2 linked regions of the Methylotuvimicrobium sp. KM2 genome follow. The protein of the gene in region 1 binds, or shares a complex with, the protein of each later gene. Links are inferred from orthologs where the notes say so. Each region holds a gene or a part of one and is shown on either strand. Other genes may lie near its edges. The genes, in order: recB and recC.

Region 1 (8,460 bases):
AGGCTCTAAGCCTCAGATACTCCGCGGTATAGGTGAATAGGGCGGGGGCCAATCTACATGACAGGCTCTGGTTTAATCCAGTCCTCAGGCTCAAGCGGCCTCCCAATGAACTCGGTAAAGCTTAAAGTATTTCCTAGCTAAAATTCATTTAAATTAATCATACAAGGCTCTATGCCAGTATCCATGATTCCCTCACCTAGGAGCTAGGTGAAGGACCGAAGACTCCAGCACATCCTTAGGCACTGCCGAAATTTGAAGTACGCAAGATATAATAACGAGAGGCACTTATGGCGACAAAAATGATCCTTTTCATCAGCGTCATCGTCCTTGCTCAATTACCATCAGTTTTTGCGCCAAGCCACCGAAACGTTCGATTTTACGCAGCACGGTTTCGTTGAAAACCTGTTGATCGGCCAGTATTTTGACCGATTTCCGGGCGCGGGTAATCGCGGTATAAAGCAATTCTTTGGTTAACACCGGATTATGTTGATCCGGAAGAGCAATAAGAATTTCGTCGAATTCCGAACCCTGGCTTTTATGGATCGTCATTGCATATACGGTTTCGCAATGCGGCAATCTAGCCGGCAAGCATTTTTTGATGCTACCGTCGGGACGTTGGAAAAACACCATCAATTTACCGTTTTGCTCGGCGTCTTTCAGACACAAACCGATATCGCCGTTATATAGTTGCAACGAGGCATCGTTTTGCGTAATCATGACCGGACGTCCATGATACCAAGTCCCGATAGGGTTGATATGACCCGTTGAAGCTAATCGGCGTTCAACTTGGCTATTAATATCGGCGACGCTATATTTTCCGGCCCGATTCGCACAGAGCACTTGAAATCGCTTAAAGACATTAAAAATTTGCTCGATATCATTTGAATTCTCGATCGCGCGTAAATAATCGAGCCGATGACCGGCAATATAGGCGATCGCATCTTGATTCAATAAGCCGATGTTTTCATTAGCCGCCTGCAATGCCGACCAAGCGGCTTCAGGGTGCTGCAAATTGACCGCTTCGGCCAGGTTTTTGATTGTCACATCAAATCGGTGCGCTTTTTTTAGCTCGACAGTATGATCCGGCAACGCTGCGGTCAAGTCTGCCAATACCGCGCCCGATTCGACCGATGCCAATTGATCCTTATCGCCGAGCAAGATCAATCGGGCGCTTGGTTTGAGTGCATCGACCAATTTACTCATCAACGCTAAATCGACCATCGAGGCTTCATCCACTACGACCAAATCGAAAGGCAGGGGTTTTTCGGCGTTATGTCGGAAATAAGGTGAAGGCGGACGAGAACCTAGCAGGCGATGCAGGGTCGTGACCGATTCGGGAAGAGATTGTTTGACAGCTTCCGAGCAAGGCAAGGCACTCTTGCTGTTACCTATCGATTCCTGCAGGCGCATTGCGGCTTTTCCGGTCGGTGCTGCAAGGGCGATGAATAACGGGCGTTGTGCCAATTCCTGCAGCAAAGCCAGAATCTTAACGATAGTTGTGGTTTTACCGGTCCCGGGACCGCCGGTAATGATGCAGAACGTTCGATTAAGCGCGGTTTTGGCTGCTTCACGCTGCCAGTCGGTTTCCGCAAGGGCGGTTGGGAAGTAGCGGTCCAATAAGGCTTCCGCGTCAACAGGGGAGACATTGAAGCGGGTCATTGCACCGATCCGGTTGACTAAGTTTTTTTCATAGGCCCAATAGCGCTGAAGATAAAGCCGATCGTCTTCAACTATTAACGGCGCGGTATCTGACCTCGATGCCAGGCCTGAAGCCATGACTGTTTCCCGGGCTTTCGCATCAATGCGGATACAGCTATGCCCTTGATTTTGCTCGAAGGAAAGACGGGCGATCAGTTTTTCGAAATTATCTTTCGCGGCACCGGTCAAGGCGCTACGGCGACTCAAAAAACGAGAAAAAGCCATATCGAGGCGGGTAAAAGTAGATTCTTCTTTCATTTGTCAGATAAATTTCGGCGCTTGTTGCCGGAAAATGAAGCCCATAGGACGCTTTAAAACATCACGAGAGAAATAGAGGGAGCCCTTATAAGGCAGTGTCTCAATAGCTTTTGGCATGGAGATATTTACCCGAATATTAATTTTGAGTTCTACGACTTAAGTTTAGCTTAATATTCCCAAGGGTAAAATCATTTTGTTGTTAAATAATAAGGCTTTACATTATGAATAAAATCATATTGGCAAGTTCTGTGTTTATGATGAGTAGTCTATTTACTCAGCCGATAAAGACAGTTGAGGCATCCGACCAGCACAAAGCTAAGTTGACTTCGGGCAAAACCGCCGGAAAACCTACAAAAGGGCGATTGGGCCGAGCCTCTTGGTACGGACCTAGATTTCACGGCAAAAAAACCGCGAGCGGACGCAAATTCGATATGTATGCGATGACTGCGGCCCATAAAACGCTGCCGTTGTTATCCTACGTGAAAGTCACCAATCCCAAAAGCCATAAATCGGTTGTCGTACAAATCACCGACCGCGGGCCTTATCATGGTAAAAGGGAACTGGACTTGTCCTATGCCGCCGCCAAGCAAGTCGGCATCCAAAAGCAAGGTGTCGGTTTTGTAGAGATTCAACCGCTGAGCCGCTCTCAAGCAATAGCCGAAATTCGCAACAATGATTCGTAATTGAAACGTATACCTTTCGCACTTCAAATTTCGGCAGTGCCAGAGGAGGCGCCTGATTGCCATGGATGGCGTGTATTAGGGCAATGGAGGGTAGAAAAATGCTCCTGCATTTTCTGCATTCATTACATCCATGTAACTCAGCAATTACCGTGGAGCAAAATATGCCCTGCCGCCGACACCTATCAATCCAGCAACCGAACCTGCTTACCGTATATTAAATATAGGGAAGTTATTTATGACCGAATCCTAAACAGCGTAGCCCGGATGGAGCGAAGCGCAATCCGGGAAGCTCGGAGCCACGCCATTCCCGTATTCCGCTACGTTGCATACGGGCTACATGCTGAATTGGCGCCCCCTAAAAGCCGAAAGCATTGCCTCTGTCTCGTTCCCAAGTTTCAGCTTGGGAATAACTACCGTCAAGCTCTGCTTGCACACACGCCAAAAATCTCCGATAAAGCCTCGATACGTCGTAAATCCGGCCTATCCCGATAAACGCCGCTCATCGGCTGTTCGGGCTGCATGCCGCGCACAAATAAATATAATACCCCGCCGAAATGCTTTTCGTAATCGTAATCGGCCAAGCGTTGCCCCAAAAAGCGGTGCAGCACCAGCGTATAAAGCCAATATTGCAATCCGTAATTATGCTCCCGCATCGCGTCCGTCAACGTTTCCGACCGATAGTCCGGCAGGCTGTTGGTTTTATAATCGATGACGTAATAACGGCCGCCGTATTCGCAAATTAAATCGATGAAACCGGTCAAATAACCGCACATTTGCTTACTGTTCAGCACTTGATAAACGGGAGAGTCCGATAAGATCGCATTGATATGTGCGGCGTTCATCGGCTGCATTGCCAGATAAAACGGCATTTCCTTCAAACATTGCCCATCGGCAATATTCATCAGTAGAAAAGCCGGATCGTCTTCGGCCAAGGGCGTTGTCACAACGGCTTGCAATAAGCGATCGATAGCTTCAGGATGCTCCGTTTGCAAGCCGTAGCGCCGACAGGTGCTATCGCGCAACTCGGCGATGTCCGGCATATCGGCCAAGCACGCGAAATCGAGATGCTCCAGCAAGTCATGCACGACGTTGCCGGTATGCGCGCCTTTCGGCAACTCCTCTTGCATGCCGACCGCCGAAAAGACCGGTTCCGCATCAAGCGAAGCCAATTCGCGGGCCTTATCTTCCGGCAATTCCGGCGCATCCTGTAGGCTTAAGGCCGAGAGTGCCGTGTAACTGCTCATTTGCCAATCGGTGCGTAGCGAACGCAACCTCGACCTTGCCGATAGTCGGGTTTCGTCGAGCCATTTTTCGTAACGGCCATTGGGCTCCGCCGGTAATTCCAATAAACAATATTCGAAAACATGCGGGGCGCGGCTGCAATAATCTTTCAGGATCGATTGTTGCGCGGCAAAATGGCAATCTTCGAAACCGAGTAGCCAAGCCAATGCCGATTGATTCGGAACGTCCTTGCTTCGAACATCGGCCCAGGCCAGATAACTGCGATATTTAGCCCGGGTCAGCGCTACATAACATACGCGCAAATCCTCGGCCAATTCTTCGTCGATCGCTTGCGCGCGGCGGCGTTCGAAATCCTCCGAGCCTAAATCGGCGACGATGCGACCTTGCTCGTGACATTGAATCAAGGGCCGGTCGGTGGAAAACCGGCTGCTGCGTTGCCAGAGGGACGGACAAAAAACAATATTATACTCGAGCCCCTTCGAGCGATGCATCGTGACAATCTTGACCGCTTCATCATCGCTTTCCAAGCGCATGCATTGCTCTTCGAGACTGACTCTGCCGCCCGCCGCATCGGTGATACGCGCGCGCAGCCAATCCAGCGTTTTTCCGATGCCTAAATGCTCGTCGACAGCGGCTTGCTGCACTAACTCGATCAGATGATGCAAGTTGGTCAAGCGGCGCTCGGCAAGACGGCTAGCCGATAGCTGCAAACGTATTTGCTCTTGGTCGAGCAAACGCTGCATCATCGCCATCAGTCCTTGGTTTTGCCAGTGCTGATAATAATTCAAAAAATGCGACAGCCAGGCATCCAAGGCCGCTTCTTGATTCAGCATGCGATATAAAGTCTGCCCATCTAATCCGAACCAGTCGAGAGTTAAGGCTTGCTTCAATAATGCTGTGTCGCCAGGATGAGCAATGGCCTGCAACAAACAAAACAAGTCGGCCGCTTCGGCGGTCGCGAATACCGATTCGGTGCTGTTCAAAACCGAAGGGACGCCGGCTTCGCGCAATGCCGCTTGATATTCCGAGGCTTGCCGGTTGGTTCTGACCAATACCGCGATATCGCCCGGCTGAACTCGCCTGCCGCTATCGCTCAAAAAGTAAGGCTCATTGAGCAATCCGACGATTTCGTTGACGACCTCGGCCTGAAGACATTCGCCGGCTTTGCCGGAACTCCAGTGGCCCTTGTCGCTTTGCGGCAGTTGCCAAAGCACCATCGGCGCCAGCGTCTCTTTTTCGAGACTTAGGGTTTTATCCGCATTGGCGGGAGCGCCTACAACCGGTTGGAATTGCAACTGTTCGAGAAAAAAGGCCCGCTCGCGGCTGAATAAGGCATTCACCGCCTCGACCAGGGGCGGCTGCGAGCGCCAGTTCGTGCCGAGGGTAAACCGATGATGCGCCTGTTGCTGTGCGGCAAGGTAGGAAAAAATATCGGCGCCCCGAAATTTATAGATCGCTTGCTTGGGATCGCCGATCAAATACAAATAATGTGCGCCTGAACCGAATAAGGTTGAAAATATCAGCCACTGATTCTGATCGGTATCCTGAAATTCGTCGATCAATGCGGCCTTGAAGCGTTGCCTCAATTCGGCGGTCAATAATGCCCCTTGATTACCTTGCAAGGCAAGGGCAAGCCGGCTAATCAAATCATCGAACGACAATATATTGAGTTGCTGCATCTGCTTGTCCAGCTCTATGCGGACATGCTCTAACAGCGCTCGACGAAAAACCAGACTGATTCGATCGATCGAGTCGGACAAGGCATCGAAAGGCGTGGTGTCGATTTTCAGTGTTGCCAGATACTCGTGTTTGCGTTGCTCGCCGGTTTGCGTTTTGGTTTTTCTAAACTTGTTACCGTTCAAGCCATCGACCAGGCCGGTTACCGTCAAACATGCAAATGCGTCGGGGCTTGGAAGCTGCAGTGTTTCCTGGTTTAGCCAGGCGCGCAACTCTTGGAGGTGATGTTCAAAAACTTCGGTATACGACGATTTGAAGAAGCCGTCACCAAAGTGGTTTAGCAGTGTTTTAGCGGCCTGATCCAAGTGGATACGCGCTTGCTCTGCCTGCTCCCGGCAAGCGGCTAATGCTTCGTTCGGATCGCGATACTCCGGAAAAATCTCGATGTCGAGCGGAATGCGATCGATGCCGGCTAATAATGCATCCGGAGTTGAGTACGTTGCTGTCAACAAAGCAACTTCCCAGGAGGCCCTTTGATAAATTTGACCACGCCAGAAATCGTCGGCACAGGCTTGCTTGACGATCGCCGCATCGGCGGTCAGTTCGGAATCGAAAAGTTGACCGCTTTCCAGCGCATGCTCCTTCAAGACCCGCTGGCAAAAACCGTGAATCGTAAACACAGCGGCCTGATCGATATCGAGCAGAGCCAACTCCAGTCTTTTTTTGATCCGATCGCGGTCGATCTCGAGCCGGTTTAGCCATTGGATAATCGCGCCGTCAATGTTTTCGGTTTTCCCGCTTACGGCCTGTTTAGCCTCATTGAGCCTGAGTCGGATCCGCTCCTTCAGCTCCTCGGTCGCGACCTTCGTAAAAGTCACTACCAACAATTCGTCGATTTTCATATCGAACTCGACGACAAAGCGCAGCGCCAGCATCGCAATCGCATAGGTTTTACCGGTACCTGCGCTGGCTTCGATTAAGTTAATGCCTTGGCGGCAATCGGTTGTTATCGGGTCGAAATGTTCGGATGGCATGAAGCTTTCAGTGAGGGATTTGGCTTGCTTGAATTTATGTATCGCTTCGCGGGTTTTCCGAGTGAGTCATCAACAATAATCGGCTATGTTTCATCAGCCTCGACCCCAGGCTTGATCGACACCGATCCAAACCGATTTGATACCGAATTGCTTCTTTAAGGTTTCGGAAAAACGTTGGGCTTCCTGCATGCTGCTAAAGCCGGGTATGGTCAATCGATACCAGGTTTTGCCGTCGACTACTACCTCATTAATGTCAACGGTAATACCTTCTTTTCTCAAACGTCCCGCTTTCTTTTCAGCGGTAGCCGCTTTTTGAAAGGCGCCAATATTAATCGAGTAATCCTGAGCTTTTGGGGCATAGCTACGCTGTCGAGTTCCCGATTTAGAATTGGCTGTCGACTTGACCGACAATTGCTTGATTTTATTTTCCAAGTTATTAAATTTATCGAACAAGATTTTTTGCTTTTCGAGCAAGTCATTTATTTTATCAGCCCTAATCACTTTAGGCTCGGTCGAGTCGAGTCGCGCCTCTTTAGCATCGCTCAATTCAGAAACTTGTTGACTCAAGCGCTTAATTTTTGCCGCCAACTCATCATAATGTTGGCGGCCTACGATTTTACCGGGCTGCTGCTGTTGTGCACTCAATCGGGACACTTGCGCTGTAAGATCGGTATTTCGATTGTTACTGATCCAAGCAAAAATCCCGGCGATCAATAACGCAATGATAGCAATACTTAGCGCGGCGATATTGAAGCTTGATGTTTTAGCCTGACTGGCCTCTAATTGCTTTCTGGTAAGTTCGTCAAATTCTGTCACCGGTTTTCTCCATTGTTGGCTAGATTATGCTGATGCAATCGACTCATCGATTTTAAATAAACTCTTTGCTATATCCATAGTAGATCAAAGTTCGGCATGGGGGGTATCCGTGTGAATACATCCTTGTAGATACTCTATGCCAGCTCGATGCTGACCTCACCCGGCGCATCTTCTGGTCCTGCCGAAATTTGAAGCGCGAAAGGTGTAAGAAGCGTTAATTTTTATAATTTGAATGGTACTATGTGGGAATAGACAGTTGAACCATTTCGTCCGTTTTTCGAGGTCATCACTATGGACAAACAAAATTCGAATAATTTCCTGCAAATATTGACCGGGTTTCTGATTCAATTACTGAAATCGCTAAAAACGATGCTGACCGAATTTTTTCGGTCATTATTCAAGGCCGAGCCGGAAAAGGAAATCAACGCGCCGGAAAAGCCTGATAAGAACGATAAATTGACACGCTATTTGTTGATCGGCCTGGGGGTGTTAATGATTTTCTCAATCTTCAATCAGGCTAACGAACTGCAAAAAGACGAACTACCCTACAACCAATTTCTCGAATTGGTTAAGAATAACAAAATCCAACGTGCCGTGGTCACCGAAAAAACGATTACCGGCCTGATCAAACCTGACAACCCGTCCGATTCTCCGCAACACTTCATGACCATTCCTCTGTGGGATGAACATCTCGCCGAGACGCTCGCCGAACATGACGTCGACTACATCGTTAGAAGCGGAGAAAGTTGGCTTGGCAATATATTATTTAATTGGATCATTCCAATGCTGATCTTAGTCGCGATCTGGTCCTGGCTGTTTCGGCGCATGGCCGGCGGAGGGGGCGCGGCCGGTCGCGGCTTTTTGAATATCGGTAATAAAATCAAGATACATCCGGAAACGCAACCGAAAATTACCTTCGACGATGTTGCCGGTAGCGAGAGCGCGAAGCAAGAATTGAAGGAGTCGATCGAATTTCTTAAAGCTCCGGAAAAAATTCAAAAGCTCGGCGGCCGCATGCCGAAAGGTGCATTGCTGGTCGGTCCTCCCGGAAC
Region 2 (8,019 bases), 170 kb from region 1 along the record:
CATCGAAACTTGTGAAGCTTGAAGGGGGGGTGACCGGCCTAGTTTCGAATCGTCTTGTTTGTCCGAGCATAAGTGTCTACATAAGCCGCCATAGTACGCGCAGCGTACCCTACCCCCTACGGCTAATGGATAGAACGCCAAGCTTTTCACCGGCTGATTTCGAGTTTTTAAGAATGGTCAGTCTGTAATCTTGACTAACCAGCCACCCGTTCCTTTGCAGCGGTTGCGGCCGTCGGCGCTGATGGCTATCCTGGCATAGGTGTCGCTTAAGTTTTCAGGCAAATTACCCGAAACTTCATAACCAATGCCTTTTTCGTTGATGATAAGCTCTACAGGTTGGTTTTTAACGGTGACTTTAATAGTGTTCGGATCGCTAACGCCGGATGCGCTAAATGAAAAGGCCGATTGCGCGGGAACTTCCGATTTTTCGGCCGGCGTGAAGTCGCTGAAGCGAGGCTTATCGCAGGATTTGGTGCTACTGCTGCTACCGTAAGCCCAACAGTTGGTTGCAGCTGTCATTAAGACAAGTGTTCCGATGAGTGCTAATGATTTCATGATTCCGCCTCGTGTAGTTATTTTAATTGTGCTTGGGTCGATTAGGACTTGAACAATTTGCCGAATAGGCCTGTTTCGTTAATTAACTGTTCTATGCGCTGTTTTGCGGCGGCTCCGAATGACGAATCCGGTTCTTGCTCAATCAATTGGTCGAGTACCGCTTGACTTTGTTTATCCAACAATTCGATCGCTCGCAATCGAACCGACGGGTAATGGGCTCTTAATGCGGCTAGTTCCCTGAGATATGCATTGCTTTCGTTTAGTAGTTTGAGCAGGACTTTTTCGGGATCGTCGGTGAATAAATCGCGAACCAGATTACCGTAATGTTGTTGTTCGCGGACTAACTCCCGTGGATCGATTTTGTGAATTTCGGTGGGGTCGTCGCAGCAGCTCATAACATGTCCTCCGCTTAATGGTTGGAGTATTCGATTCTACACACACCTTACTCAAAAGCAATCGCCATACTCCATGACCAACAAACGGCAATCGAAAAAACTATTCGGATAATAAGCGCTAATGACGAAGCGCAAAAAACAGTCGAATAATAAATACAGTGTCAATGTTTTCGCCAAGGTGTTGGCCAATCGGTAGCGGGTATATTTGGCACACCGCCAGACCGAAACGATCCACCAAATCACCGGAATGAAGAGCATGCCATGTACTGTTTTCCAGCTGGCGATCGTAAACGTGACGTTCATGATTCGGTAATCGATATAAAGAAAAACGCCGTTCACGAAAATAAAAAAAGGCCAAAATGCCTTCCATAACGGCGCCTGTCCCAACCAGATATTTAATAGGGCTTGGTAAGGCGTGGGCGCCGCCGGCCATGCCCTATCGTAAAGCGCTTCTCGCGTGGAAAAATGAACGAGTAACAACAGCGAAACCAGAATGAGGACGGTTTCGATCGGATTGATGAAATCGGTAAAGGTAAATAGAGTCGGCAAGCTATTGATGAACATGAGTCGCTTCCTGTATTAATAGTTCTGGTGCGAATTATTCCGCTTCGATCGGCTGACCGATAATGCCTTGTTCGGCAAGCTTTTGCGCCTCGCGCACTCGTTCCTTACGTTGTTCGGAATAGAGGGTTCCTATCACTAAAAAAAGCATTAACAGAATATAAATGATTGCCGTTAAGCGTCTTACCTTTTTAGCTTGTTCGGTTTCGTTCATTATTTAATCGTTCCAAAGTTCGTATTTAATAGCTCAATGTTTTATAGCCCAATGATACAAATATTTGTTACGGAGCTTCCGATAAAAAAGGCTATAGTAACCATCAAGAGCATTAGTTTAACCGATACCTTTAGTTTACAGTCTCCGCTTGTTACATGGTCAAATCGTTTTGCCCGAGGTAATTGTTTTCTGGTTCCCATGGTCTTCTGTGGGAACCCATACCTTGGCTGCCGAGACTATCAGTGGAAGTTCCCTCGATTAAGGATTTCGTGAAAAATAACTTCCTTGTGCTATTGAGTTTTATAGTAGGTTCGGTAACTTGCTTGACAGGGCGCCGTGAATACGTCCGTGTAGGCTTGACGGCGGCTTTCCCTGCCGCCGACACCTGCCAATCGAGCAACCGAACCTGCTTGCCTTGCATTCAAATAGGGAAGTCATTTATGACCGAATCCTAAGTAATTTCGTGCCAATTCCTTAACCAGCAAAGAGCTTGCCGCGAAAACCGAAAAAAATCAAACCAATCCATGTTCATTCTGCACAGTTCCAATAAAACCGAAAATTTGCTCGAACATTTGGCGGCCGTCATCGAAACCCGGCCGCTAAGTTCGCCATTTGCCAAAGAAGTGTTTCTGATCCAAAGCCAAGGCATGGAGCGTTGGTTGTCGCAACAGCTGGCAAGCCGGCTCGGCGTCTGGGGAAATTATGAGTTTTTATTTCCGGGGCGGTTTTTTAGTACCTTGGCGCAACGAATCGACAGTCGATTGAATGACGAAGCCTTCGACCGCCATGTGCTGCATTGGCGCTTCGAAGCGCTGCTTCGCGAGCTCGACAATGAGATATTTGCGCCGCTGAATAATTATTTAACCGGCGACACAGTTGCCTTAAAGCGTTATCAGCTAGCGTTGCAATTGGCTTTGATTTTCGACCAATATCAAATCATGCGTCCGGATATGCTGGCTGCCTGGCAGCAAGGCGAAACGCTTTACGATACGCAAACCGAACGCTGGCAAAGCGCGTTATGGCAGCGGATTACCGAAAATGCAGGCATGAAGCACCGGGGTAGTTTATGGCTGGAAGTGATCGAGCGTTTTAATTCGGCGTCGCCGGGACAATTTTCTGCCGTTTTGCCCGAGCGGATTTCGATCTTCGGCGTCAATACCATGCCGCCCCTGTTTCTCGGTTTTTTACAAGGTTTGGCGAATCATGCGCAAGTGCACTTGTATTTGCTCAACCCCGCTCAAGCTTTTTGGGCGGATTTGGTGACTAAGCGTCAGCGTATCGATCAAGAGGATGCCGGCGGACATCCGCTACTGTCGGCATTGGGTCAACAAGGCCGCGAATTTCAGGAGATGTTGTTGGAGCAGGTGCAGTTCGAATTGGAGCTGGACAGTTTCGAACAAGACGAGCCAAGCACGGTTCTGCGACAGCTGCAAAACGATATTCTCAATAACGACAGCGAATCGACGCCTTTAACCCGCGACGGGTCTATCGCTATTCATGCGTGTCATTCCCGTATGCGCGAAGTCGAAGTCTTGAAAAACCAACTGTTGGCCGCATTGGAAAACGACCCCGAGTTGGAACTGCGCGATATTGTCGTGATGGCGCCGGACATCGAATTATACGAACCGTTTATTGCCGCAGTATTCGACGATATTCAACATGCGGTTGCCGATCGCAGCTTGCGCTTGAGCAATCATGCCTTGGATGCTTTTATTGTTTTTTTGAAGCTGAGCCAAAGCCGGTTCGGTTGGCGCGCGGTCCTGGATTTGCTCGAAAAACCGTCGGTTTATCCGGGCTTCGGCCTGTCCGAAACCGATTTGGAATTGATCAAACATTGGGTTCGGGATACGCAAGTGCGTTGGGGGAAATCGGCCGAACACAAACGCGAATTTGGCCTGCCCGAGCGCGATGAAAATACCTGGCAAGCCGCATTGGATCGCTTGTTGATGGGTTATGCAGTCGGCAACGACGACGATTTTGTCGACGGCGTCCTGCCTTATATCGATATCGAGGGTTCTTCGGCGTTGGCGCTTGGCGGCTTGAACGATTTTATGCAATTGTTGTTTAGAGCCGGCAACGATTTAAGCATGGCCAAGCCGCTCAAGGTATGGGGCGAGAAGCTTTATTATTATGCCGATCAATTATTGCCCGAAGCCGATGCCGTCGAGCGCCAACAACTCAACGAATTACTGGCGGAATTAACCGAAAGATTGCCCGAAATTCACAATGCGCCGATCGAGTGGCAAGTCGTCTGCGCCTGGCTTGAAGGCCGACTGGAAGAACACAAATCGTCAAACGGTTTTTTACGCGGCCAACTCACGTTTTGTTCGATGCTGCCGATGCGCTCGATTCCATTCAAAGTGATCGCCTTGCTCGGCATGAACGACGGCGAGTTTCCGAAAGTCGACCGCAATCCGACCTTCGATTTGCTTGCCGCAAATTTCCGCAAGGGCGACCGCTCACGCCGTTCCGACGACCGTTATCAGTTTCTGGAGATCCTGCTGTCGGCGCGGCAACAATTGATTGTGACTTATATCGGACGGTCGATCAGCCATAATGAAACGATACCGCCTTCGGTCGTAGTCAGTGAACTGCTCGCCGTACTTCGCGATCATTACGGCCTGGACAATGGCGTAACTGAGCATCCGCTACAGGCTTTCAGCCCGCGTTATTTCGAGCCGGAATCGGCTTTGTTTAGTTATTCCGAGGCCGATTGCCAGGCCGCGGCGGCGTTGGTTAAACCTAAACCGGAGCCGGCGCCGTGGTGGCTAGGCAGTTTAGAGGACGAAACCGACCAAACGATCGTTGAAATAAGCGAATTATTCGCCTTTTACCGACATCCGCAAAAATATTTCATGCAACGCCGACTCGATGTCCGATTCAACGGCATTGCTGCGGATGCCGAGGAGCGCGAACCTTTCGCGATCGGTCAATTGGAAGGTTATGCGATTTATCACGAATGGATCGATGGAGTACTGCACGATAAACCGTTGACTGCACAAAAGCTCAAGGCAAAAGGGCGATGGCTGTCCGGCGTGGCCGGAGATCTCGAATTTGCCAGGCAACAACAAAGCATCGATGCCTTTGTCGAAGTAATAAAGGCCAAGGCGCTCGGCGAACCGCTCGAGGATTTATCGGTAGATCTGACGATCGGAAATTATCGATTGATCGGTAAACTCGGCAATCGTTATGAGTATGGAAGTTTGTTTTATCGTTACGCCGATTTGAAAGGCAAAGACTTTATGCTTGCCTGGCTACATCATCTGATCATCAATAACATCGAGCCGCAAAAAACCGGCTTAATCGCCCTCGACCAAGACATTACGTTCGAGCCGGACTATTGCGCTCCGGGCGAATTGGAAGCATGGATTGAAATTTATCGGCAAGGATTGTACAGACCCGATGCGTTTTTCGTCGAGCCGGCCTTCGCTTATGTCAGGCAAGCGCATAAATTGTCGCAAAGCAGTCGCGCGGCGAAACCAGCCATTGAGTCGGCAGTCGATCAGCTAACCCGTGCGATCGAAAAAGCTTATGAGCCTGAGCTTAGAAAATTATTTCTCGAAGGCTATAACCCGGAGGCGTTGTTGAACGAGGTGTTTGAAGGCCATTGCCGAACCTTGTTACTTCCGGTTTGGGAACGCATTGAAGGGAAGTCCGAGGGTTAACTTAAGGCTATGTTCGCGTTAACAGTTGAAACGGTTCTCTTTCCTACTAAATAAACCATTTAGGAAATAGTCAATGATTGCTTTCCAATACACTGAGCGTTTAAGAGGGTACGATTACTCGCTTGACAGGACGCCGTAAACCCAGCACCTAAATTCCATAGCCCCGGGAATTTATTTGTCGCAAAACCCTAACGAATAAAAACCGATTCTATACGGCCACGGCTCTACCAACTAGGTATGTTTTTTGCTTGATAGTTTCAGTAGCAGCATTCCAAAATAGTCCGGTAAATGTGCTATGGTTGTGCTGAATGAAGCCTAATTAATCGACCAAAAAAACATTGCCAATAAGATTCAATTGGAATACTGTTTTAGCTGAGGATACGTCGAAAAGTTACTCTGAAATACCTATCCATAATCCCACTACGCGATATCGTCATGGAAAATAGAAACAAGCAATTCAAATATCCAGGAACAAGAGTAGCCATGGATGGCAATACAGTCGCCATCATGTGCGAACGCGAATCCTCCGATGCCGCGGGCGCCTATCCCATCACGCCTTCGACCCAAATGGGCGAATACTGGGCTGAAGAGGCGGCCAAAGGACATTTGAACATTTCCGACCGCCCTCTCATCTTTATCGAACCGGAAGGAGAGCATGCCGCGGCTGCAGTGACGGCCGGGTTGGCCATGACAGGCTTGAGATCGACCAATTTTTCTTCCGGACAGGGCATTGCCTACATGCATGAATCGCTTTATGCCGCCGTAGGAAAAAGACTCACCTATGTCTTAAACATAGGTGCGAGAGCCATGACCAAAGCCACTCTCAATGTGCATGCCGGACACGATGATTACCATGCCATTGACGATACCGGTTTTTTTCAGCTTTTTGCCAAAAAAGCCCAGCATGTGGCCGACCTGAATATCATCTCTCACAGGATTGCCGAATTGGCCTTGAATCCGGGCGTGATCGCTCAAGACGGCTTTTTGACCACCCATTTGATCGAGTCTCTTTTATTGCCGGAGCGCGAGTTGATCAAGGAGTATCTGGGCAGGCCGGACGACATCATCGATACGCCTACTCCGGCTCAAAGAATTATTTACGGGGAGAAAAGAAGACGTATTCCTGAAGTGTGGGATGTGGACAATCCTATGATGGCCGGCATCGTGCAGAACCAGGACGCTTACATGCAAAGCGTCGCCGCTCAGCGTCCTTACTTTTTCGACCATATCAAAGAACTGACCGACCAGGCTTTCGAGGAATATTATCAATTGACGGGACGTCGTTATGGTCGGGTCATGACCTATAAAGTCGAAGACGCCGATTACCTGATTCTAGGTCAGGGTAGCGTAGTCTCTAGTGCCGAAGCGGTGGCGGATTACTTAAGAAAAACTCGCGGCTTGAAAGTCGGCGTGGTGGATTTAGTAATGTTCCGGCCCTTCCCGGCGGATCTTTTGGGAAAAGTGTTAAAGGGCCGAAAAGGGGTCGCCATTTTGGAAAGGTTGGATCAGCCGTTAGCGGAAGACCCTCCTATCATGCGTGAAACCCGGGCGGTCATTACCAAATGTATCGAAAACGGCACGCACAAGAAAAATGTTCCGTATCCGGACTTGCCTTCCTATTCTTTCAGCGAAATGCCGCCTTTATATTCGGGCTCTTTCGGCATGGGCAGCCGCGATCTTCAACCGGAAGGCATTATTGGCGCGATAGAAAACATGCTACCTAACGGCAAGCATAAAAAACGCTTCTATTTGTCGATCGACTTTATCCGGGAACATGCCTTCACGCCCAAACAAAGAACCCATCAAGAAGCCATTCAAGAGGCTTATCCGAATGTGAAGGAATTGGCCGTTCGGGGTTCTGAAAACCCAAACCTGATGCCGCAGGGCGCCATTACGGTCAGATTTCACTCGGTCGGCGGGTGGGGCGCCATCACGACGGGCAAGAACCTTGCGATGACGCTGTTCGATCTGTTGGGCTACGACATTAAAGCCAATCCCAAATACGGCTCGGAAAAAAAAGGACAACCGACCACTTACTATCTTGCCGCCGCGCCCGAACCGATCAATATCAATTGCGAATATTATTTCGTCGATGTGGTGCTGTCTCCCGACCCCAATGTCTTCAAGCATACCAATGCCTTGGCGGGTCTCAAAAAAGGCGGAACTTTCATCATTCAAAGCGAGCGGAAAACCGCCGATGAGGTTTGGGCGGACATTCCGGTACACTACCAAAAACTGATCATCGAAAACGACATCCGGATTTTTTATGTCGATGGGTTCAAAATCGCAAGAGAAGAAGCGACCGATCCGGAATTACAGATCAGGATGCAGGGCATTGCTTTTCAGGGCGGTTTTTTCGCGGCCTCCCCTTTGATGGAAAAATCCGGACTCAGCGATGTCGCGCTGTTGAAAGCGATAGAAGAACAATTGCAACACAAGTTCGGCAGTAAAGGTCAGCGGGTCGTCGATGACAACATGCGCGTCGTGAAGCGCGGATTCGATGAAGTCCATGAAATCAAAAACAAAGTCTTAGGCGCTCAAGCCGAGAAAACTAGCGGACAATTGATCGCGCCGATCCCAAGCCTGCTGAAAACCACACCGCAAAGCGAGTCCAAGCTCAGCGATATTC

What was found.
Region 2: the proteins of recB (region 1) and recC are in contact, whole or in part, in a cryo-EM structure (PDB 5MBV), measured with the Escherichia coli proteins. The link is inferred for Methylotuvimicrobium sp. KM2 from one-to-one orthologs.

The regions. Positions count from the first base shown.
Region 1 is NZ_CP150634.1:4,481,776-4,490,235, forward strand. What follows is about bases 2,856-6,972. They hold recB (exodeoxyribonuclease V subunit beta), read right to left. Parts: upstream 6,593-6,972; coding sequence 3,056-6,592; downstream 2,856-3,055. Other genes in these bases: WJM45_RS18900 (SPOR domain-containing protein), read right to left, coding at 6,686-6,972. Also shown: recD (exodeoxyribonuclease V subunit alpha), read right to left, coding at 319-1,956; WJM45_RS18890 (septal ring lytic transglycosylase RlpA family protein), read left to right, coding at 2,178-2,639; more of WJM45_RS18900, read right to left, coding at 6,973-7,408; ATP-dependent zinc metalloprotease FtsH, read left to right, coding at 7,700-8,460. UniProt on the Escherichia coli protein: A helicase/nuclease that prepares dsDNA breaks (DSB) for recombinational DNA repair. Binds to DSBs and unwinds DNA via a rapid (>1 kb/second) and highly processive (>30 kb) ATP-dependent bidirectional helicase.
Region 2 is NZ_CP150634.1:4,652,687-4,660,705, reverse strand. The notes cover bases 1,915-5,590. They hold recC (exodeoxyribonuclease V subunit gamma), read left to right. Parts: upstream 1,915-2,249; coding sequence 2,250-5,390; downstream 5,391-5,590. Outside these bases: WJM45_RS19705 (EAL domain-containing protein), read left to right, coding at 1-22; WJM45_RS19700 (hypothetical protein), read right to left, coding at 178-555; WJM45_RS19695 (hypothetical protein), read right to left, coding at 597-950; WJM45_RS19690 (hypothetical protein), read right to left, coding at 1,002-1,514; WJM45_RS19685 (hypothetical protein), read right to left, coding at 1,549-1,725; WJM45_RS19675 (2-oxoacid:acceptor oxidoreductase family protein), read left to right, coding at 5,874-8,019. UniProt on the Escherichia coli protein: A helicase/nuclease that prepares dsDNA breaks (DSB) for recombinational DNA repair. Binds to DSBs and unwinds DNA via a rapid (>1 kb/second) and highly processive (>30 kb) ATP-dependent bidirectional helicase.